One region of the Paracoccus aminophilus JCM 7686 genome, then DNA from elsewhere that is predicted to be linked to it. Evidence: riboswitches for the same ligand, from Rfam matches in the RefSeq annotation. Region 1 holds a riboswitch; each other region holds the start of a gene.

Region 1 (5,456 bases):
AGCAGCTCGCGCCGCAGCACTCGCGCCATCATCGCCATCGGCGGCAAGGCGATCAGCACCGCCGCCATCGCCAGAATGACCGGCCCGCCGGAAAAGGGCCGGATCAGGCGCAGCTCGGCGGCCAGCAACCAGATCAGCACGAGCCCGAGCCAGAAGCTCGGCACCGCTTGCACGACGACGACAAGGCCGCGCCCGAAGCGATCGGCCCAGCCGTTTGGCCGCAGCGCGGCGGCAAAGCCAAGCGGGATCGCAAGGATCACCGCCAAAGCCAAAGCCGCGGCACCGAGCCCAAGCGACAACGGCAGGCGCGACAGGAACTCATCGCGCACCGGCGCGCCGGTACGAAAGGACAGGCCCCAATCGCCCGTGACAAAGCCTCCAAGCCAGGACAGCCAGCGCAGCACCAGAGGCCGGTCGAGCCCCCATTCCATCCGCAACCGCGCGATTGTGTCCGGGTCCGGCGGCAGGTTCCAGGCCCGCATGGCGATCTCGACCGGATCGGCGGGCATCTGAGCCACGACGCAGAAGGCCAAAGCCGAAACCGCAAGCAGGCTTGTGGCTTGGCGCAAGCTCGCTTGCAGCAGATGGGCGATCACCTTTGGCGGTCCCGGCTCAGCGGATCTCGCCCATCTCGGGGCGGATCACATAATAGTCCGAGCCCCAGGGCTCATAATCCTTGAGCCGCGTCGACAGGCCGACCCGCCATTCCGGCGCGATCAGGAAGGTGACCGGCACGTCCTCGAAAAGCTGGTCCTGCGCCTCCAGAGCGATCTGGTTGCGGGTCTCGGGATCGGCGGTTTCGCTGAATTTGGCGATGATCGCGTCAAAGGCCGGGCTTTTATAGCGCGCATGGTTCAGGGCGGCGCCGCTGACCAGCATCGAGTTGAAGAAGAACGCCGGATCGCCGTTCGGCGCGGTGTGCTGGGCCCAGAGGAAGATGTCGAAATCGCCCTCGGCGGCGGCATCGCCCGGGTTTTCGACAACACGGGTTTCGCTCGCAATGCCCAGACGGTTCAGCTGCGCCGCGACCACGGGCAGCATCGTGACCAGATCGGGGCGCGAGGAATAGGTCACCAGCCTCAGACGAAGCGGCACGCCGTCTTTGGTTCGCTTGCCGTCGGACCCGGCGGTCCAACCGGCCTTATCAAGCAGATCGCCCGCGAGATATCGGTCGCTGACCCGCTCGACCTTGCCCGCGAAAGGGAAATAGGGCGCGAAAGCGCCGGTCGCGGGAACGCCATTGCCGATAGCCTCGATCAGTTCGGGCCGACCGAGCGCCAGATCAATCGCCTGACGCAGCTTCGGGTCAGAGAGGGTCGGACTTTCGGTGTTCAGGAAGCCGAAATATTGATAGCCGACCTGAAAGCTTTTGACCGTCAGATCGGGATTGGCGCGGATCGCGGAAAGCCCCTCGACCGGCAAGCCAAACGCCAGATCGAGCTCGCCCGATTGCAGCGCCAGAGCCATGGTCTGAGCATCGCCGAATTTGCGCAATGTGATATCCGAGCGGTCGGCTCCGGCGGGGTGATAGGGGTTCGCGGCCAGATCCAGTGTCGCATCGGCGGTAAAGCCCGTCACCTTATAGGGCCCGGTGAACAGCGGCTGTCCCGCGCCGTCGAAGCCATATGCGATCAGCGGCCATTCCGCGAAAAGCGCGGGCAGCATCGCGACCGGGCGCTCGGTCGTGACCAGAAGCGTGCGGTCATCGGGCGCCTCGAAGCTTAGCTTGCCGCCGGTCGCGGCGGCGGGCGCATTCTTGGCGAAAGTATTCTCGAAGCCCGCCTTCAGCGCAGCGGCGGTCACAGGGCTGCCGTCCGAAAAGCGGCGCCCCTCAGCCAAGGTGATGGTCCAGCTCAGATCTCCGGTCCGGTTGGCCGATTGCGCCAGCTCGGGCACCAGCCGGCCCGCGGCATCGACGCTCCAGAGCTGGCCGCCGACGCCGTGGCTGGTCAGCGCCCAGCCCGCCGAGCCCGCTGTGGGGTCAAGGTTGTCGACCAGAAACGTCTGGCCCACCCGCAAGGCATCTTGGGCCAAAGCCGGAAGCGCCAGAGTCGCGCCCAAGGCCAAAAGGCCCGCGAAAGCCGATTTTCCGAACAGGGTCATTCGTGTTCCTTCTTCTCAGGGGAAAGGGGCAGGGCCCGGAGCTGCTGTTTGCGGCCTCCGGGCGAATAGGCAAAATCGGCGACCGGATGACCGGCCAGAAGGTGTTCGTCAATCATGCGGTCGAGGGCCTCTTCGGTGACACCGCCATACCAGGTGCCATCGGGAAAGACCTGCACCACCGGCCCAAGCGCGCAGGGCCCAAGGCAGCTCGTCTTGGCCGTCATCGTGCCCGCGCCGGTCACCCGCAGCTTGCGGCGGACCTGTTGGTTGCGCAGATGCGCCCAGATCGCGGTCGCGCCCCGCGCATGGCAGGTCGGTCCGGTGCAGACCAGAACCCGGTAATGCTGGGACGGTACCTGAACCGCTTCGGGCCGGGGTGCATCGCCACAAGGCAAGGCATGACGCGGCGCTTCAAGCGCCAGCCGCGCCAAGATGTCGGAGAGGCCCGCGGTGGCCGCGATCTCGTCGGCCAGCACGATGTCGGGCAACGGGCTTTCAGCCCGCCAAAGCGCCAGCATCAGGCCCAGCCAATTGCGCAGGCTCGGCTCCATCGGCACGATCACGGGCAGGATCACGACCTGCGCCAGCCCCTTTTCGGCAAGCGACCGCAGAGCATCGCGCAGCGAGGGCTCACCTTGTTCGAGATAGCAGCATTCGACCAGATCGAACCGGGCGCGGATCTCGGGTCGCGCCGCCAAAGCCGCAGCGATCCGGGACATCTCGCGATGGGGCGTGGCCGCGAATGCGGATTTGGCCAGCAGCAGAAGCGCCTGCCGCTGGGGTTTGCCCGCCATTTCGCCTTCCTGACGGTGATCCACGCCCGCCCTCCTGCACAGGTTCCGCAGCGGGATGGGGGGAGATCCGGCAGCGATGGGCCCCAACTGAAAGGGGCCCGACACCGCGAACACGCCCCCGCGATACTCCCGATCGCGGAACAGCCTCTGTCGTCAGGCAGGTCTCCTGGCTTGCAGGTCGTCAGGCCTTCGCATCGGTCTTCCCGGCCATGGGGCCAGTGACGGGTGATGCGAGCCCTCGCTGCATACAGTTGCGGGTCAGCTCCGGTTTCTCACCGGATTCCCTCTTAGCCCGGCCACCACATCCGAGGATCTGGCGACGGGAACCTTGACCCGAACCTTCTGCCGCTTCGGCCCGAGCCGGTCAAGTCGGCAGAAGATCCTCGGTTGGGCGCGGCAGGATGCGCTCAAGGCGCGGGGGTTTGGACGGTCGCAGACAGGCGCGCGACCGCCGGATCCGCCTGCGGGAAATGGCAGCGGAAAGAGCCCCTGTCATCTTGCGTCAGGGCAGGTGCCTCGGCCCGGCAGCGGTCGCGCACCGCCGGGCAGCGGGTCGAGAAACGGCAGCCGGGGGGCGGGTTGATCGGGCTTGGGATCTCGCCTTGCAGCACCACCCGCTTTTGCCGCTGCGCCGGGTCGATGACGGCGCGCGCAGACAGAAGTGCGGCGGTATAGGGGTGGCGCGGGTGGCGAAAGAGCGCGGCGGTCTCGGCCTCTTCGACGATCTGGCCGAGATACATCACCGCGACGCGATCGGTGACGCGGCGGATCACATTGAGATCATGGCTGACCATCACATAGGTCAGGCCATATTCCTGCTTGAGCTCGAGCATGAGGTTCAACAGCTCGCCCCGGATCGAGAGATCGAGCCCCGCCGTCGGCTCATCCGCGATAATGAGCTCTGGCTGCAGCGCCAGCGCACGGGCAATCGCCACCCGCCGCGCCTGTCCGCCCGAAAGCTGATGCGGGTATTTCTCTAGCAGTTCCCGCGCGAGCCCCAGCCGCTCGAAGGCCTTCAGCACGCGCGGCCAATGCTCGGCCATGGGCAGGCCGTGAATGCGCAAGGGCTCGGCCAGCAGCTTGCCCACGGCCATGCGCGGCGAAAGCGAGGCGGCGGCGTCCTGCAGCAGCATCTGGACGCGCCGCCGATAGGCCATTTCGTCCTTCGCGAGCAGCTCGGACAGGTTTTCGCCCGCGAAGGTGACCCGGCCCGCGCTTGCCCGTTGTAAGGCCACGAAAACCCGGCACAGCGTCGTCTTGCCCGAGCCGCTTTCGCCGACCAGCCCGGTGACCGAGCCGCGCGGGATCGAAAGCGTGACCTCATCAAGCGCGCGGATGACATTGCCGAAGGTGACAGAGAGCTTCTCGAAAGCGATCAGCGGCGGCGCGGTGCGGTGGAGAGTTTCGGAACGCCAATCCATGTCAGATCCTCGTGCAACGAACGGAAACACCCGCGCCGACCTCGGCCATGGGCACCGGGCCACGCAGGCAAAGCTCGTCCACCAGCGCACAACGCGGGGCGAAGGCACAGCCCGCAAGCAGCGCGGACGGGCTGGGCGGATGGCCGGGAATGGTCTTGAGCGCGGTGCCGCTTTCGCCCTCGTCGATCTCGCAGCCAAGCAGCGCGGCGGTATAGGGATGGCGGGGATTGCCGATGATCTCGGCCATCGGCCCGGCTTCGACCACCAGCCCGCCATAGACGACGATGGCGTCGTCGCAGAACTCGGACAAGAGCCCGAGGTGATGCGAGATGAAGAGGACCGAACAGGCACTCTCGCGTTGCAGATCGCGGAAGATCTCGACGATCTGGGCCTCGACGGTTGCATCTAGCGCGGTCGTCGGCTCGTCGGCGAGGATCAGCTGGGGATTGGTCAACAGCGCCATGGCGATCATCACGCGCTGCCTCATCCCGCCCGACATCTGATGCGGATAGGCGGCAAGGCGGCGCGCGGGTTCCGAGATGCCGACGCGTTGCAGCATCGCCTCGGCCGCGGCCATGGCATCCGCGCGCGAGACACCGGGTCGCTTGCGCCGGATGACATCGACAAGCTGGGTGCCGATCTTGAAGACCGGATTGAGCACGGTCATCGGATCTTGAAAGATCATCGCGATCCGGTCGCCGCGCAAGGCGCGCTTTTGGGGCTCGGTGAGCGCCAGCAGATCAAGGCCCTGAAAGCGGATCTCGCCGCCGACCTTGGTGACATTGCTGGCAAGCAGCCCGAGGATCGCCGAGGCGAGGGTCGATTTGCCTGAACCGGATTCGCCGACCACGCCGACAATCCGGCCCGGCGCGATGTCGATATCGACGCCGCGCAAGAGATGCAGCGGGCCGGTCGCGCCTGCGGCCTCGACGCTGAGATCGCGGATCGAAACAAGGGGGGTGGTGCTCATCTTGCGGACCTCCTTCTGGGGTCGATCGCATCGCGCAGGGCCTCGCCCAGAAGCGTGAAACCAAGGGTCGCCCCGGCCAATGCGACGCAAGAGACGATGACCGGAATGGTCGATTGGTTGATATTGGCAAAGCCGTCGTAGATCAGCGTTCCCCAGCTTGCGAGCGGC
Region 2 (5,456 bases), on a different replicon from region 1:
GTGCCGCTTTGCAGCGCGGTCCAGCCCAAGACGCGATCCACCAAAGCCGCGATCCGCTCGGGCAAAGGGGTGTGGCGTGGCACGGCGATTTGCAGATCGGGATCGGGTGCGGCGGCGCCTTTCAGCGAGATGATCTGCGCGGGAATGCGGCCATCGACCTCGGGCAGCACGACATGCATCGCCATATCGGCGGGCGAAAGGCCGCGGCTGCTTTCCTCCCACAGACGCGCCTCGGCGGTCGAAAGCACAGCCTGAAAGACCGGCGGACCAGAGCGCAGGGCGCAATCCGCATCTTGGGTCGAAAATGCGGTTGTGTTGATAATCGCCTGCGGCGGATGCGCGGCAAAGGCGGCTTTCAGAAAATCCTGCGCGGTGCGGGATTTGAGCGAGGGTAGGAAGATCCCGCGCGCCGTCACCCCGCGTTCGGCAAAAGCCGCGATCAAAGCCTCGATCGGCGCGGTATCGCCCGCCAGCATCCACGAGCGGTAAAAGGGGATCGCGATCCAGTTGCCCTCGGGCGGCGCGCCAAGCCAGCCGACCTCGGGCAAGGGCGCCGGATCTTCAGCCTCCAGCCCCGCCATCAGCCGCAAAGCCGCGCCCGCCGCCAGATGCCCGCCCATCGCGCAAAGCCGGTTCAGCCGCTGCCACAGTGCAGGCGCAACGGTCGAGAAGCCTTGGAGCGCGGGATCGTCGCGCCCGTCGCCGCGCAAAAAGGCCAGCGCGATCCCTCGTCGCCGCGCCAGATCCTGCAGCGCCATGACCCCATGCGGCCAATAGCTTTGCCCGCCCAGAAGCCGCACGAGAATGAAGCGCGCGCCCATGAGCGTCGCCTCGATATATTGATCGACCGAGACCGGATGGGTCAGCCGCGCCAAGGGCGCGAGGCGCAAGCCGGGCAAATCTGCCCGCCCGCGCCGCCAGCCTTCCGCAAAATCGGCGAGATCGCTGTCTGAAAAGGACAGCACCACAAGATCGGCAGGGGTCTGGCCGAGATCTTGCGGCGTGGCGCTGTCCTCGAGCCCGCCGGCTTCGCGAAAGATGACGTGCATATTACCCCAGCAGAATGGCGCGGATCGCCTCGGGGTCAATATCGTGATGCTCGGCGATGACCACAAGCTGCGAGCGACGCGGACCCGACCAAGGCTGGTCATATTGGTGACGCACGCGCGCGCCGACGGCCTGCACGAGCAGGCGGAGCGGCTTGCCCTCAACCGCGACATGGCCCTTGACGCGCAGGACATGCTGGTCGCGGGCGAGCCGCTCGATCCGGGCGACCAGATCGGCGGGATCGGTGATTTCGGGCAGGTCGATCACGACCGAGTCGAAATCATCATGCTCGTGATCATCGGCGCCGTCGTGATGCGAGGGGCGCGCGGCCAGATCATCCTCGGCCTTGGCATCAAGGCCAAGGATCACGCGCGGGTCGATCACGCCCTCGGCAATCTCGATCACCGGGAGTTCGCGATGGGCGATCTCTTTCAGCTTTTCGCGCGCGGCGGATTTGACCGCATCCGAGGCAAGATCGGATTTCGTCAGCAAGATGATATCGGCGCAGTTCACCTGATCCTCGAAAACCTCGGCGAGCGGGCTGTCATGCTCGGTCCCCTCGGTCTCACCCTCGTCGAAGGCCCCGGCGGCCAAAGCCTCGGTATCGGCCAAAGCGATGACGCCATCGACGGTGATGCGCGAGCGGATCGCGGGCCAGTCGAAGGCTTTCAGAAGCGGCTTCGGCAGCGCCAGCCCCGAGGTTTCGATCAGGATGTGATCGGGCGCTTCGGGCAGCGCCAGCAGACGCTCCATCGCGGGCAGGAAGTCATCGGCGACGGTGCAGCAGATGCAGCCGTTGGCCAGTTCGACGATGTTGTTTTCCGGACAATCCGCGCTGGCGCAGGATTTCAGGATCTCGCCATCGACGCCGGCCGTGCCGAATTCATTGACCAGAACCGCGAGGCGGCGGCCCCCGGCATTGGCGATCAGATGGCGGATCAGCGAGGTTTTCCCGGCGCCGAGAAAGCCGGTGACAACGGTAACGGGGGTTTTGGCAAGCGAGGTCATAGCGTGTCCTTGGTCAGCGCAAAGGGAGGAATGCGGGCGATGGTGTTCTTGCGGAAAAGGGCCGAGCGTTCGCGCCAGGGCACGACACCCTCGGCGCTTTCGGCATATTGGCGGGCCATGGTCAGGACTTCGGCGGCGTCCTCGGGGGTGATGCCGCCCTGCACATAGGTCCAGGAACCGGGACGGCCAAGCGCCACGGCGCAGCCTTTCGAACAGGCGGAAAGGCAGGCGACCGGCTCGATGCGGATGCCTTGGGGCAGGGCTTCGGCCTGAATGGCCGAGAGCAGCCGCTCGCCGGGGACGATGCCGTCATCGGGCACGGGCGCACCCATGCGGCAGGTCTGGCAGATGTAAAGCGTCGCCTCCATGCGCGGCCTTTCAGATCTCGCGGAGGGGACAAGGGCGGCGGGCAGGCGGGGCCATACCATCCGTCCGCAGCGCACCCCGGCCGCATCTTCGGTTATCTCGCATGGCAGGTCTCCCGGCTTGCGGATGCGGGTCTGGCCCTCGCTTCTCCGGCCTTCCCGGCCCGGGGGCCAGTGGCGGTGGAGAGGCTCTCCGGTCACGGTCGCGGGGGCGGCTGCGCTTGGGGCCTTGGGACCGATCCGGTCGGCGGGGCCTTGGCGCATTCCCTCTTAGCCTGCGTCGCCACAGGAACCATTGCGCGCCCTTGATGGCGGCAAGAGCGGGGGCAAGTCAAGGCGCGGCAGTCAGGAAGGCCCTTGTCAGAAGGTCTGAACCCGGCGTAGGCCAGAAGGGCGTATCCTGCGCCAAAGCCTCCAATTCCTGCCGATCAGAAGGTTCATTCGGATTATGAGAAGTGACGAAGAACATACTGAAAAGATGAAGAAGATAAAATCAGCGCGCGACCGTATCATGGAAGAGCGGCAGGGCGAGAAGGGTTTGATCGTCGTTCACACCGGGCCGGGCAAGGGCAAGTCGTCCTCGGCCTTTGGCATGGTGATCCGCGCCATTGCCCATGAGATGCCGTGTGCGGTCGTCCAGTTCATCAAGGGCGGGCGCGAGACCGGCGAGCGCAAATTGCTGACCACGCATTTCAGCCATCTCTGCCAGTTCCACACGATGGGCGAGGGCTTCACCTGGGAAACGCAGGACCGCGCTCGCGACATTGCGGCGGCTCAGGCGGGCTGGGATAAGGCCAAGGAGCTGATCCGCGATCCGGCAATCCGGCTGGTGCTGCTCGATGAGATCAACATCGCTTTGCGCAATGATTACCTCGATATCGCCGAGGTCTGCGCCTTCCTGCAGGGTGAAAAACCCGAGATGACCCATGTCATTCTGACCGGCCGTAATGCCAAGCCCGAGCTGATCGAGATCGCCGATCTCGTGACCGAGATGGAGGTGGTGAAACACCCGTGGCGCGCGGGGATCAAGGCCCAGCCGGGCATCGAATTCTAAGGCGCGGTTATGGCGGGGTTGATGATTCAGGGGACCGGCTCGAATGTCGGGAAATCGCTGGTCGTGGCGGGGATCTGCCGCGCCTTGCGCCTGCGCGGGCTCTCGGTCGCGCCCTTCAAGCCGCAGAATATGTCGAACAATGCCGCCGTGACCGCTGATGGCGGCGAGATCGGCCGGGCGCAGGCCCTGCAAGCCCGCGCGGCGGGCTTGGCGCCTCATACTGATATGAACCCGGTGCTGCTCAAGCCCGAAAGCGAGATGGGCTCGCAGGTGATCGTTCAAGGCCGCCGTCTGGGCACGTTTCGCGCCCGCGATTACTGGGCGATGAAGGCCGAGCTGATGGGGCGGGTGATGGAGAGCTATCGCCGCCTTGAGGCCGCCCATGATCTCGTGGTGGTCGAGGGGGCGGGCAGCGCCTCGGAGGTCAATCTGCGGGCGACGGACATTGCCAATATGGGCTTTGCCGAGGCCTCAGGCGTGCCGGTCTTTCTGCTCGGCGATATCGACCGGGGCGGCGTGATCGCGCAGATCGTCGGCACGAAAGCGGTGATCGCGGATGCCGATGTCGCGCGCATAAAAGGTTTCGTTATCAATAAGTTTCGCGGTGATCCTCAGCTGTTTGCCGATGGCTATCAGATGATCGCGACGCAAAGCGGCTGGCCCGGTTTCGGCGTCCTGCCGGCCTTCGAGCAGGCGCATCTTCTGCCCGCCGAGGATGCGCAGGACATCCCGACGCGCCGCGTGGGGAGCGGATTGCGCATCGGCTGGCTGGTGCTCTCGCGGGTGGCGAATTTCGATGACCTCGACCCACTGGCGGCCGAGCCGGGCGTCGATCTGGTCGCGATCCGCGCCGGCGAGCCGATCCCCGGCGATCTCGATCTGGTCATCATTCCGGGCTCGAAATCGACGCGGGGCGATCTCGATTATCTGCGCGCGCAGGGCTGGGACATCGACCTTCTCGCGCATCACCGGCGCGGCGGGCGCATCCTTGGCATCTGCGGCGGCTATCAGATGCTGGGCCGCGCGGTCCATGATCCCGAGGGGCTTGAGGGCGCGCCGGGCAGCTCAACCGGGCTGGGGCTGCTGGAGGTCGAGACCGTCTTGCAAGGCGACAAGGCATTGCGCGAGGTGACCGGCGTGCATCTGGCCAGCGGGCGCGCGCTCAAAGGTTATGAGATTCATCTGGGCGTCACCACCGGCGCGGATCGCGCGCGGCCCTTTGCTCGGATCGGCGGGCAGGATGAGGGTGCGATCTCTGCGAGCGGCCGGGTCGAGGGCAGCTATCTTCATGGGCTTTTCAGCGATGACGGCTTTCGCGCCGCCTATCTGGCGGGCTTTGGCGCGGTTTCGGATCTGAGCTATGAGGCGCGGGTCGATGCGGTGTTGGACGCGCTGGCGGCCCATCTTGAGGCGCATCTCGATCTCGACGGGATGCTGGCCGCAGCCGGGATCACAGGCTGAGGAAAAGCGCCGGGTCGTAGCGCTCGGCGAGCGGACGGATAAGCGCGGGATGGCTCCAGCTGAGTTCGCGCAAGATGGCGCGGAGGAGGGTTGCGGGCGCCTCGGGCAGGGGCTGACCGTTGAGGATTGCGTCGCGCAGATCTTGCCTGAGCGCGCGCTCTTCGGGCGCGAAAAACTGCGCGAAGGGATGCGGCCCCGGACCGGGCGCGCGGGCCGATGAGAGCCCCGCGACATGCCAACCGGGCGGGGGCAGCAGATGGCGCGGCAGCTTGCGCGGCTCGCGCGTGCCGGGCTGGAAGAGCACAAGGCCGAAATTGCAGAGCCGGGGTTGCGCCGACAGCGCCTGATAGGCGCGGGGATAGAGCGGCGGGTCAACCGGCCAGGGCTTTGGCGCGCAGCAGAGCGTCGTCAGATCGACCGCGCCGATCTCGGCCAGAACGAAGGTCCAGTCAAGGGCTGCGAGCGCGTCGGCATCGCTGCGGGTCAGGGGCGTGAGCGGCGGGATGAGTGTGTCAGTCATG
Region 3 (5,456 bases), on a different replicon from region 1:
ATCCGTCGAGAGTGCGCCCGGGTATTCATAGGGGACGATCTCGTGGCCAAGCTCTGCCAGCAGCGCGGCCGCGCGATGGACCGCTGCGCGCTCCGTCGCACCCGGCGCCCGACCACTTGGGTCTTTGTCCGCGACGCCGATGCGAAATCGCACCGGGTTGCGCAGGGCGTTGAGAAACGAGCCGCCGCCATTCGCTGTGATATCGAGCGAGGCCGCGCTGTCTCGGACCGTGCGGGTGATGACGTGATCGGAATTCAACCCGCCCGCGATCGCGTCGAAATAGGGCCCGACCGGGTTCAGCCCTGCCGTCGGCTTGAAGCCGAAGACGCCGGTGCAGGCCGCCGGAATGCGGATCGACCCGCCGAGATCGGTCGCATGGGCGATCGGCACCATACCCGAGGCCACCGCCGCGGCGGCCCCGCCGCTGCTGCCACCGACCGTCATGCCGGGGCGATGGGGGTTGTGGGTGACGCCATAGGCGCGTGGCTCGGTCACGAATTCCGCCGCGAATTCCGGCGTATTCGTCTTGCCCAGAATCGCCAACCCTGCAGTCCGCCAGCGCTCAACCATGAGGCTGTCAGGGCGCGGCGCATCCCCCTTGAAGAAAGCCGATCCGAAGGTGGTGGGCATGTCGCACGAATAAAGGTTCGCGTCCTTCAGCAGGAACGGCACGCCGCTCAGAACGCCGCCGGGGAGGCTGTCGCAACCTGCCAGAGCCGCCTCGAAATTGGTCGCGATCACCGCATTGAGTTCCGGGTTGCGTGCCTCGATCATGGCAATGGCGGCCTCGATGACCTCACGGGCCGAGACCTCCCGAGCCGCAATCAGCCTCGCCAGACCGACGCCATCCGCTGCGGCATATTCCGTCAGTTCCATGTCCTCGCCTCCCGCCGCGAGAGCTGGCCGACCAGCTGCAAGACGTATTTCTGAAAGATCGGCAGCGCGGTCTCTGTGGTGATATGGCCGGTCGGTTGCGCGGCCCCGACCCAGAGACCATCGATCATGGCCGACAGGCAGTTCACCGCGAAATCAATATCCTCCGCCGGAATGAGCGGACGGAGGCAATGCGCGATATTGCTGGCCAGCCGACGGTGATAGATCGTCTGGAAGCGCAGCATCTCGGCATTGCCGCGCAGCGCGGCCCAGAGCGCAAACCATGTGCTGGCGACGGCAGGCTGGAATTGCTCGGGGTCGAACTGCGCCGAGGCGATGGCCATGAGCCGCTCCATCGGGGTCGAGGCCTTGCGCAGATTGCGCACAGTCGCGCGGGACAGCTCGCGGTTCAGATGGCGCAGAACCAGCGTGTAGAGCTCGTCCCTGCTGCCGAAATAATGCGTGATCAGGCTCGGCGAGATGCCGGCTCGGCTGCCGATCTGCCGGATCGAGCTTTGCTCGATCCCGCGCTCATGGATCGTCTCGATCGCTGCCGCGATGATCTGCTGCTGTCGTATCGTCTGCATTCCAAGTTTTGGCATCACATCTCTCTGTTTCGACCGTCTGGGATTTTTTTATTGAACACGTCAACAAAGTAATTATTCTTGTTGGCGTGTTCAATAAAAAACTGAGACGCAGATGAAATCGCACCTCCTCTCCGCCAGCCTCGCCCTGCTGCTGCTCGCGCCCCACGCTGGCGCGGCTGCCGAGGCGGAAGCCTGCCAGACTGTTCGTCTCGCCGATCTTGGCTGGACGGATCTCGCGCTGACCAATGCCACCGCCTCGCTGCTGCTGAAGGCTTTGGGCTATATACCCGAGCAGATCTATCTCAGCCTCAACCTGACCTATGAGGCGCTGAAAAGCGATCAGGTCGATGTGTTCCTCGGCAACTGGTTGCCTGCCCAAAGCACTGAGTTCAAATCCTATTTCGACAATGGCGATGTCGCGGTGCTGTCGACGAATCTGACCGGCGCCAAATTCACCCTCGCGGTTCCGAGTTATGTCGCCGAGGCGGGCGTCACCTCGTTTGACGATCTGGCCAAGCACGCCGACAAGTTCGGGTCGAAGATCTACGGTATCGAGGCCGGGGCCAACAAACCCTTGCTCGAGATGATCGAGGCCGGACGCCACGGCTTAGGCGATTGGGAGCTGGTCGAATCGAGCGAAGCCGCGACGCTCGCACAGGTGGATCGTTTGACGCGACGCGGTGACTGGATCGTCTTCCTTGGCTGGGAGCCCCATCCGATGAACATCAAATACAAGCTGAGCTATCTCAGCGGAGGTGATGAGGAATATGGCCCGAACTTTGGCGGCGCCACCGTCAGGACCATTACCCGCACCGGTTACGCACAAGAGTGCCCCAATGTGGCAAAGCTGCTCGACAATCTGAAATTCGATCTCGCCTATGAAAACACCGGGATGAACGCGATCACCGAAGACGGTGCGGACCCCTCGGATGTGGCCAAGGATCTGATCGCCAAGCGGCCTGAACTTCTCCAGACTTGGCTTGCGGGCGTGAAGACCGTCGATGGCGCGGAAGGCTATAAGGCCGCTGCAGAAACCATCCTCCCACACTGACGGCGGGAGGCGTTCCTCCTGCTTTTGGGCTTTAGAGCCGTGGCTTTGAATGCAGGAATGACGCAGTTGCGGCGAGGGCAATGTGGTCTACGTCGAAGCAAGGCAACCCGTTGTGCTCCCCGAAACCCCGTGCTTGCCCGCCCGCCAGCAGATCGAAATCGATGCCGTAATCAGGCCACAGCGAACTGCTCAAACCCTCATATTCTTCATATTCAACATGAATATTCCGACGATCCAGCCGCGTTGACATCGTCCCCCATCCGGCCGATCTTGCCATCGGATCAAGGTGCCGGGGGAAGCCCCGGATAAAAGGGAATCCGGTCAGGCTGTCGCCGAATCCGGAACTGCCCCCGCAACTGTAGGCGGCGAGCCTGTCTGACATGCCACTGGCGCGGAGTTCGCGTCGGGAAGGCCAGACTAGGTGACGACCCGCAAGTCAGGAAACCTGCCTCGATCACTCACCTGTTCCGGCTGCGGTGGGCAGTCGGGAGCGGCCATCCGCAAGGTGACATCGCCGCCTCGTGACTCCGTCACGGGGAGTCATTTCGTTTTCACGGCCTGTCGATTCAGGCCGCTCAGAAGGCATGTCAGGATGAGAACAGACCTCACCTATTCGCTCAAAAGCACGCGGTTCGACGAGAATTATCGCCCGGCCGAGAACACGCGCACCACGACCAACTTTGCCAATCTCGCCCGAGGCAGCAGGCGCGAGGAAAACCTGCGCAACACCTTCAAAATGATCGACAACCGCTTCAATGCTCTGGCGCATTGGGACAATCCGGGAAACGACCGCTATTCGGTCGAATTGGAGATCATCTCTGCGGAAATCAGCATCGGAGATAACAAAAGCGCCGAGGCTTTCCCCCTGATCGAAATCTTGAAACCGACGATCCTTGATCGGAAAAACGGCCAGCGCATCGAAGGAATTGCGGGGAATAATTTCTCGTCCTATGTCCGCGATTATGATTTCAGTATCCTGCTACCGCAGCACAATGACGGGCGATCAAGTTTCAGCGCGCCAGCGCATTTCGGTGATCTGCATGGGAATCTCTTCCGGTTCTTTCTGAAGTCTCCTGCCTATAAAGAGACCTTCAAAAAGCTTCCGGTCATCTGCCTGAGCGTGTCCAGCAGCAAAACCTATCAGAGAACCGAAAACACGCATCCCGTTCTGGGCGTTGAATATCGGCAGGATGCCTTCTCTGCGACTGATCTTTACTTTGAAAAGATGGGCTTGCAGGTGCGCTACTTCATGCCTCCAAACAGTGTCGCCCCCTTGGCGTTCTATTTTACCGGTGATCTGCTGAGTGATTACTCATGTCTCGAACTGATTGGCACGATCAGCACGATGGAAACCTTTCAAAGGATCTACCGCCCAGAAATCTACAATGCCAATTCCATCGCTGGAAAAACCTACCAACCAAGCTTGAAACATCAGGATTATTCCCTGACGCAGATCGCTTATGATCGCGATGAGCGCAGCCGGCTGGCGATCGAGCAAGGACAACGCGCACGCGACACTTTCATTGAGCCATATCGAGAAATTCTCGAGAAATGGTCCTCCCAATACTCTGCCTGATCAACGACGATGCAAGGTCACATTACCATGAATAAGCTTTTGCCCACTTCGACCGCCGGAAGCCTTCCCAAGCCGGTTTGGCTCGCCCAGCCTGAAACCCTCTGGTCGCCGTGGAAGCTTCAGGGCGACGAGCTGATTGAAGGAAAACAGGATGCCCTGCGCGTCACCCTGAGCGATCAGCAACAGGCGGGCATCGATATTGTCAGCGACGGCGAACAAACGCGTCAGCATTTCGTCACGACCTTTATCGAGCATCTCGATGGCGTGGATTTCGAGAAACGCGAGACCGTCCGGATCCGCAATCGTTATGACGCGAGCGTGCCCTCGGTCGTCGGAGCCGTCTCTCGCCCCAAATCTGTCTTTATCGAGGATGCCAAATTTCTGCGTGGACTGACCGATCAGCCGATCAAATGGGCGCTGCCCGGTCCGATGACCATGATCGACACGCTTTACGATGGTCATTACAAAAGCCGCGAGAAACTCGCCTGGGAATTTGCGAAAATCCTCAATCAAGAAGCCAAAGAGCTTGAGGCTACAGGTGTCGACATCATCCAGTTTGACGAACCGGCCTTCAATGTCTTCTTCGACGAAGTGAATGATTGGGGGATCGCCGCTTTGGAACGGGCGGTCGAGGGCCTCAACTGCCAGACCGCCGTTCATATCTGCTATGGCTATGGCATCAAGGCCAATACAGATTGGAAGAAAACCCTTGGCGCAGAGTGGCGGCAATATGAGGAGATTTTCCCCAAGCTCCAGAAATCATCCCTCGACCTAATTTCACTCGAGTGCCAGCACTCCCGTGTGCCAATGGATCTGATTGAACTTCTCCGCGGCAAGAAAGTCATGGTGGGGGCAATTGATGTGGCGACCGATACCATCGAAACGCCCGAAGAGGTGGCCGATGTTTTGCGAAAGGCGTTGCAATTCGTGGATGCCGACAAGCTCTACCCCTGCACCAATTGCGGCATGGCGCCGCTGTCGCGGACCGTGGCGAGCGGGAAGCTGGCGGCATTGAGCGCCGGGGCAAAGATCGTCCGACGTGAGCTTTCGGCCTGACGATCCTCGCCGCGTCGGCGGGTACCGCGCGGGCTCCCTGCCCCGCGCGACCTGAGACCCCGAGCCCTCATGTCCTCCGCGGCCCCTGCCGCAGCGCGACATAGGCGATGAGGCCGATCACCAGCCCCCAGAATGCGCCGCCGATGCCCAACATTCGGATATTGGCGGCCGAGGCGAGGAAGGTGATGAGCGCCGCCTCGCGTGATGCGGGATCCGCCAGCGCAGTTGCGAGACTACCGCCGATCGTCCCAAGCAGCGCCAGCCCTGCGAGCGTGGTGATGAAGCTCGCGGGGAAGGCCATAAAGATCGCGGC
Region 4 (5,456 bases), on a different replicon from region 1:
GCTTTGATCGCCCGAGGTATAGCCATTCGCGCCGTAAAGCGCCGCGCGCGGGCGGGTGGGGGCGCTGTCTTGCAAAGCCGCCAGATCGCGGTCGAATACGGCGATCATCGCCTCGGCCTCGGGCGCGCGACCCAGAGCCGCGCCCATCTTGCGGATATTGGCGCGGATCGCCTCGAAATCATCTTCCGGCGCGAATTGCTCCACCGGGATCTGCAAGCGGCGCAGCATGGCAACCGTCGCGGGCGTGGTATAGCTGCCCGCCAGCACGAGATCGGGGCGCAGCGCGGCGATCTCTTCGGCGAGGCCATGATTGACCGGATAAAGCGCCGCCTCATCCGCCATGGCCGAGCTGCGCGCATCCCGCGCCAGATAGCTCACCGAGATCAGCTGACCGGGCGCCGCCAGCATCATCGCGAGCTGATCGGTGCACAGATTCATCGATACGACGCGCCGGGGCGGCTCTGCCGCCGGAACCGCCCAAGCCGCCGGCGCCAGAAGGCCAAGGCCGAGTGCGATGCACCCAGCCAAGGTCAGCCGTCTTACCATTTCGCCTCAAGCCCGACATAGGCGGTGCGCCCCTGCGAGCGATAACCCCAAGCGTCCATGTAGTCCTTGTCGAAGAGGTTCACGACACGGGCGGTCGCGCGCAGGTTTTGGTTGATGTCATAGCCTCCGGCGAGATTGACGACGGTATAGCTTGGCAGTTCGCGCGTCGGATAGCTGCCCCAGAACTGCGTATCATAATTGCCCGCGACATGGCGCAGATCGGCGCTCAGATTGCCGCGCCCGCCGTCGAGATCATAGCTCGCGCGCAGACCGAATTCGTGACGCGGACGGCGGATCTCGACGCTGCCATCGGGGTTCTTGGCGTCAAGATAGGTGTAATTCAGCCCAAGGCGCAGCGCCTCGGTCGCCTGCAACTGTCCGGCCAGCTCGATGCCTTCGCGCGGGCTTTTGCCGTGTTGGTTGACATAGCTCGCCCGCCCGCTGCCATCGGGGGCCGCGCCATAGGCATAGGTGATCTCGTCATCCATCTTTTCGTTGAAATAGGTCAGATCAACCGTGCCGCGCCCGCCGAGCAGCTCGGCCTCGATGCCGATGTCAAAGCCGGTGTTGCGCTCGGGCTTCAGGTGCGGATTGCCGAGCGTATAGCTGTCATTGGCGAAAAGCTCGTAATAGGACGGCTTGACCAGACCGCGCCCGGCGGAGGCATGAACCCGATAGGGCGCATTCGGCACCTGCCAGGACAAAGCGAGGTTCCAGCTGGTGAAATCGTCAAAGCTCGTGAAGCGATCGTGGCGCAGCCCGGCCTGCACATCGAGCCCGTTGTCGAAGAAGCCGCGATATTCGAGCGCCACCGACGTGTTGGCGCGGCGGTAATCGGGGGCGGCGGTGTTGTCATCCTTGACCCGCTCGACCATCACATTCACCAGCTGGCGCGCTTCGGCCACCTGCTGGCCGTCGAGGCTCGCGCTCAGGCGATATTTCAACGCGCGGGTCTGGCCCCGCGTCTCGGGCCCGCCGTTCGAGCTTTGCTTGTAGACCGTGTCCTGATAGTCGAGCCGGTGCAGCACCCGCCCGTCCAGCATCGCATATTCGCCCCAGATCGAGCCCAGAGTCTCGTTGCGTGTGCTGTGCTGGTTGGGATCGTCGATCAGATAATCCATATAGCTGGTGGCGGCGTAATTTGTTGAATCGTAATCATATTTCTCTTTGGCGCGGCGCAAGGTAAAGCCAAGCTTCACCTCGTCGCTCGCCTGCCAATCGCCGGTCAGGCCAAGGGTGGCGCGGTCGATGCCGTCTTTTTCATGGCCGGTGAAAGCCTGATTATAGCCGTGATCGTCGCGCTTTGACGCCGTGAAGGCCAGCCCGCCGCGCTCTGTGCGCTGGGTGAACCAGCCCGAGACCGCATAGCCATTCCCGGCCTCGACCGCGCCGCCATAATGCGTGCCCGGCTGGCCCTGCCGCGTGATGATATTGATCACCCCCGCCGAGGCATTCGCGCCGTAATAGACCGATTGCGGCCCGCGCAGGATCTCGATCCGGTCGATATTGGCGGTCTCGAGCCCGCTCAGGATATATTCGTCATTGCCGCCGGTCGCGGGGACGCCGTCGATCAGGATCAGCGTGTGATTGGCCTCGGCGCCGCGAATGCGGACCTGCGTGAAGCTGGATCCGGTCGAGCTGACCGCCACGCCCGGGACATCGCGCAGAGCGTCCTGCACGCTGCGGATGCCGCGCCGCTCGATCTCATCGGCGGTCAGGATCGTATAGGCGCGCCCATAAGCATTGGCCGGAATCGGCGAGAGCCCGCCCGAGATCACCACCGTCTCCAGCGTGACGCGACCTGCGGTCTCATCATCCTGCGCCACGGCCGGAGTAACGGGCTGCGTGACGTCTTGTGCCATAACGGCAAGCGGCAGCAGCACCGCAGAAATTGCAAGCCAAGAGGTCTGAAGTCGGACCATATCCATGCCTTTCCAACGCAGGCGGCGCCTGCGGATCCCAGTTCGGCCTGCGGAAAGGATTGCCCCGCGCAGACCCGTGACGGTCACCGCTGCGGAAGGCCGCTTTCCATGCGCGCCCCGCGCCGGAAATGGGTGAGGGCTTGGGCAGGTCTCCTGGCTTGCGGGTCAGCGCTCGGGCCGGTCTTCCCGGGATCATCCCAGTGACATCGTCGGCCGTCGCTCGCCGCTTACAGTTGCGGGGGCAGCCGCGGATTTGCCTGATAGGCGCACCGCAGTTCCCTTTTAATCCGAGGGGCTGCCCCGGAACCAAAGCTGCCCGAGCCTTGGTCCGTCACCCCGGTTTTTGTCAAGACCATTCAACCGAGTTACGGCCTTGGTTGGGGGTGGCGCGCCTTTCAGACCCCGCCCACCTTGACTTTCGGCGCGAATCGTAACATATGAAGTTACATGAAACAGAACAGCCGCCTCTCCGCCGTCCTTCACGCCTTGCTGCATATGGCCGAGCATGACGGGCCGATGACCTCTGAAAAGCTCGGCGAATGCCTGAGCGCCAATCCGGTCGTGGTGCGCCGCACCATGGGGCTTTTGCGCGAGGCCGGGCTGGTCTCGGCCGAGCGCGGTCATGCAGGCGGTTGGCGGATCTCGGCGGATCTGGCGCAGGTTACCTTGCTCCAGCTTCATGCCGCTTTGGGCGAGCCCGCGATCTTTGCCATCGGCAATCACAGCGAGCATCCCAAATGTCTGGTCGAGCAGACCGTGAATGCCGCGCTCGATCACGCTTTCGCCGAGGCCGAGGCGCTGCTGCTCTCTCGTTTCGCCCATGTGACATTGGCCGATCTGGCCGAGGATTTCGCGCGCCGCCATCAAGAGTATCGCGCCGCCAAGGAGTGAAAGATGCAAGATGTGATCGTGATCGGGGGCAGCTACGCCGGAATGGCAGCGGCCCTGCAGCTTCTGCGTGCCCGCCGCAAGGTTCTGGTGATCGACGCCGGGCAAAGGCGCAATCGCTTCGTCAGCGCCTCGCATGGCTTTCTCGGGCAGGACGGCGTCGATCCGGCGCGGATCTGGGCCGAGGCGCGCGCGCAATTGCGGGCCTATCCGACGCTGAGCTGGGTCGAAGCGACCGCCGCAGAGGTCAGCGGAGCCAAGGATGATTTCCGCGTGACGACCACGACGGGCGAGCAGTTTGCGGGGCGGCGACTGTTGCTCGCGACCGGCGTCTCCGATGAGCTTCCCGAGATCGAGGGCCTTGCCGCGCGGTGGGGCAAGGGCGTCTTCCATTGCCCCTATTGCCACGGCTACGAGCTCGATCAGGGCCGCATCGGCGTCATTGCCACCGGCCCGATGTCGATCCATCAGGCCCAGCTTTTGCCGGAATGGGGCGAGATCACCTTCCTGACGAATGACCGGTTTTCGCCCGATGCCGATCAGCGCGCCGATCTCGCCCGCCGTGGCGTGACGCTTGAGGAAACCCCGATCGCGCGCCTGACGGGCCTCGCCGATGTCGAGCTGGCGGACGGACGGATCCTGCCTTTCGCGGGGCTTTTCACCGCCACGCGCACGAGCCCGGCCAGCCCGGTGGCCGCCGCCTTGGGATGCGCGCTGAGTGAAACCATCTTCGGCCTTCAGATCCAGACAGGCGACAGCAAGGAAACCAGCATTCCCGGCGTTTACGCCTGCGGCGATGTCGCCCGCGCGCCGCACACGGTCTCGCTGGCAGTGGGCGATGGCGCTTGGGCGGGGGCGCAGCTCCACCGCTCGCTGGTGTGGCCAGACGGCTGATCCGCACCGCGCGAAAGCACGGGTCACGCGGGTTGCGCTTTCCGTGACATAATTCGAGTTACAAACAGTTCAGGCGCAAATGAAAGATCAGCCACCCCCATTTCGACGCGGGTGGCCGATCTTGTGCCAAAGCGGGTGCCTCCGGGCTTAGGCGCCGGAATGCACCTCCAGCCGCTCTTCCTTCAGCGAAAAGGCCGCGACGAAGGCCAGCGCCGCAATTCCCGCCGCGACCAGGAACAGCACCTGGAAGGCCCCGGCATAGACATTGGCGATCAGATCTCGCGTCGCGGTCGGCAGACCCGCCGCCACTGCCGGTGAGAGCTTTTCGAGGTCGAGCCCGGCGGGCAAGGTCACGGCGCTATGCGCCACCAGCGCGGCGACAATCGCGCCATAGACCGAAATCGCAATTGAGGCCCCGCCCATCCGCGTCAGCGACACCGCTCCGGTTGCAGCCCCCGTGTCGCGGCGCAGCGCCGCATTCTGCACGCCCAAGAGCGGCACCTGCTGGCCGACACCAATCCCGATGCCGTGAAAGAGCATCAGGGGCGTGATCAGCCATAAGGTCACCGGCGGATGCAGCGCGGAAATCGCGAGCAGGCAGAGACAGCTCAACCCGCTCGACAGCATCGCGAAGGGCCGATAGCGCCCGGTGCGCGACATGATCCGCCCCGCCGTCAGCGAGCCGAGCACGATGCCTCCGGTCAGCGGCACGAACAAAAGCCCTGCCACGGTCGGCGTCAGCCCGGTCACCGATTGCAGATACAGCGCGAAATAGGTCGAAAGCCCGATCCCGATCGAGCCCGAGGCCATCGAGATCAGCAGCAGCAGATTGACGGTCTTGCTGGAAAACAGGCTCAGCGGCACGACCGGCTCTTTCGCGCGTTTCTCGACCTGCACCCAAGCGATGGCCAGCACGATCCCCGCGCCGATCACCGCCAGACCGGTTGGCGAGAACAGGCCTCCGAAAAGCTGCGAGCCATCCGCCCAGAGCACCAGACTGGCGATACAGCCCGCCAGCAGGGCCGCGCCGAGATAGTCGATTGTCGGGGTCCGCTCGGGGCGTTTGTGGGGCAGCATCATGCCCAGCCCGGTCAGCACGAGCACACCAATCGGCAGGTTGATGAGAAAGATCGAGCGCCAGCCGAACATGTCGCTCATAAAGCCGCCGAGCACCGGGCCAATCGCGCTTGCGAGCATCAGCATCAG

Evidence for each region. A riboswitch is a leader RNA that binds a small molecule or an ion and turns the genes downstream of it on or off. The one in region 1 is predicted to bind cobalamin.
Region 2: another riboswitch for cobalamin. It lies ahead of JCM7686_RS05830 (DUF1636 domain-containing protein); the one in region 1 lies ahead of JCM7686_RS17810 ((2Fe-2S) ferredoxin domain-containing protein).
Region 3: another riboswitch for cobalamin. It lies ahead of JCM7686_RS07010 (DUF1852 domain-containing protein); the one in region 1 lies ahead of JCM7686_RS17810 ((2Fe-2S) ferredoxin domain-containing protein).
Region 4: another riboswitch for cobalamin. It lies ahead of JCM7686_RS22060 (TonB-dependent receptor plug domain-containing protein); the one in region 1 lies ahead of JCM7686_RS17810 ((2Fe-2S) ferredoxin domain-containing protein).

What each region holds. Positions count from the first base shown of each region.
Region 1 covers NC_022042.1:40,977-46,432, forward strand. The annotation lists gene JCM7686_RS17800 (ABC transporter permease) at 1-596, opposite strand, end outside; gene JCM7686_RS17805 (ABC transporter substrate-binding protein) at 613-2,103, opposite strand; gene JCM7686_RS17810 ((2Fe-2S) ferredoxin domain-containing protein) at 2,100-2,921, opposite strand; cobalamin riboswitch at 3,037-3,229, opposite strand; gene JCM7686_RS17815 (oligopeptide/dipeptide ABC transporter ATP-binding protein) at 3,305-4,318, opposite strand; gene JCM7686_RS17820 (ABC transporter ATP-binding protein) at 4,320-5,288, opposite strand; gene JCM7686_RS17825 (ABC transporter permease) at 5,285-5,456, opposite strand, start outside.
Region 2 covers NC_022041.1:1,175,294-1,180,749, forward strand. The annotation lists gene cobN (cobaltochelatase subunit CobN) at 1-1,049, opposite strand, end outside; gene cobW (cobalamin biosynthesis protein CobW) at 1,051-2,055, opposite strand; gene JCM7686_RS05830 (DUF1636 domain-containing protein) at 2,052-2,423, opposite strand; cobalamin riboswitch at 2,510-2,733, opposite strand; gene cobO (cob(I)yrinic acid a,c-diamide adenosyltransferase) at 2,869-3,474, shown strand; gene JCM7686_RS05840 (cobyric acid synthase) at 3,484-4,935, shown strand; gene JCM7686_RS05845 (hypothetical protein) at 4,925-5,455, opposite strand.
Region 3 covers NC_022041.1:1,405,752-1,411,207, reverse strand. The annotation lists gene JCM7686_RS07030 (amidase) at 1-876, opposite strand, end outside; gene betI (transcriptional regulator BetI) at 867-1,475, opposite strand; gene choX (choline ABC transporter substrate-binding protein) at 1,573-2,511, shown strand; gene JCM7686_RS24320 (hypothetical protein) at 2,543-2,761, opposite strand; cobalamin riboswitch at 2,779-2,978, shown strand; gene JCM7686_RS07010 (DUF1852 domain-containing protein) at 3,104-4,087, shown strand; gene JCM7686_RS07005 (methionine synthase) at 4,115-5,143, shown strand; gene JCM7686_RS07000 (benzoate/H(+) symporter BenE family transporter) at 5,211-5,456, opposite strand, start outside.
Region 4 covers NC_022044.1:151,407-156,862, forward strand. The annotation lists gene JCM7686_RS22055 (ABC transporter substrate-binding protein) at 1-546, opposite strand, end outside; gene JCM7686_RS22060 (TonB-dependent receptor plug domain-containing protein) at 540-2,468, opposite strand; cobalamin riboswitch at 2,595-2,794, opposite strand; gene JCM7686_RS22065 (Rrf2 family transcriptional regulator) at 2,916-3,359, shown strand; gene JCM7686_RS22070 (NAD(P)/FAD-dependent oxidoreductase) at 3,363-4,250, shown strand; gene JCM7686_RS22075 (MDR family MFS transporter) at 4,398-5,456, opposite strand, start outside.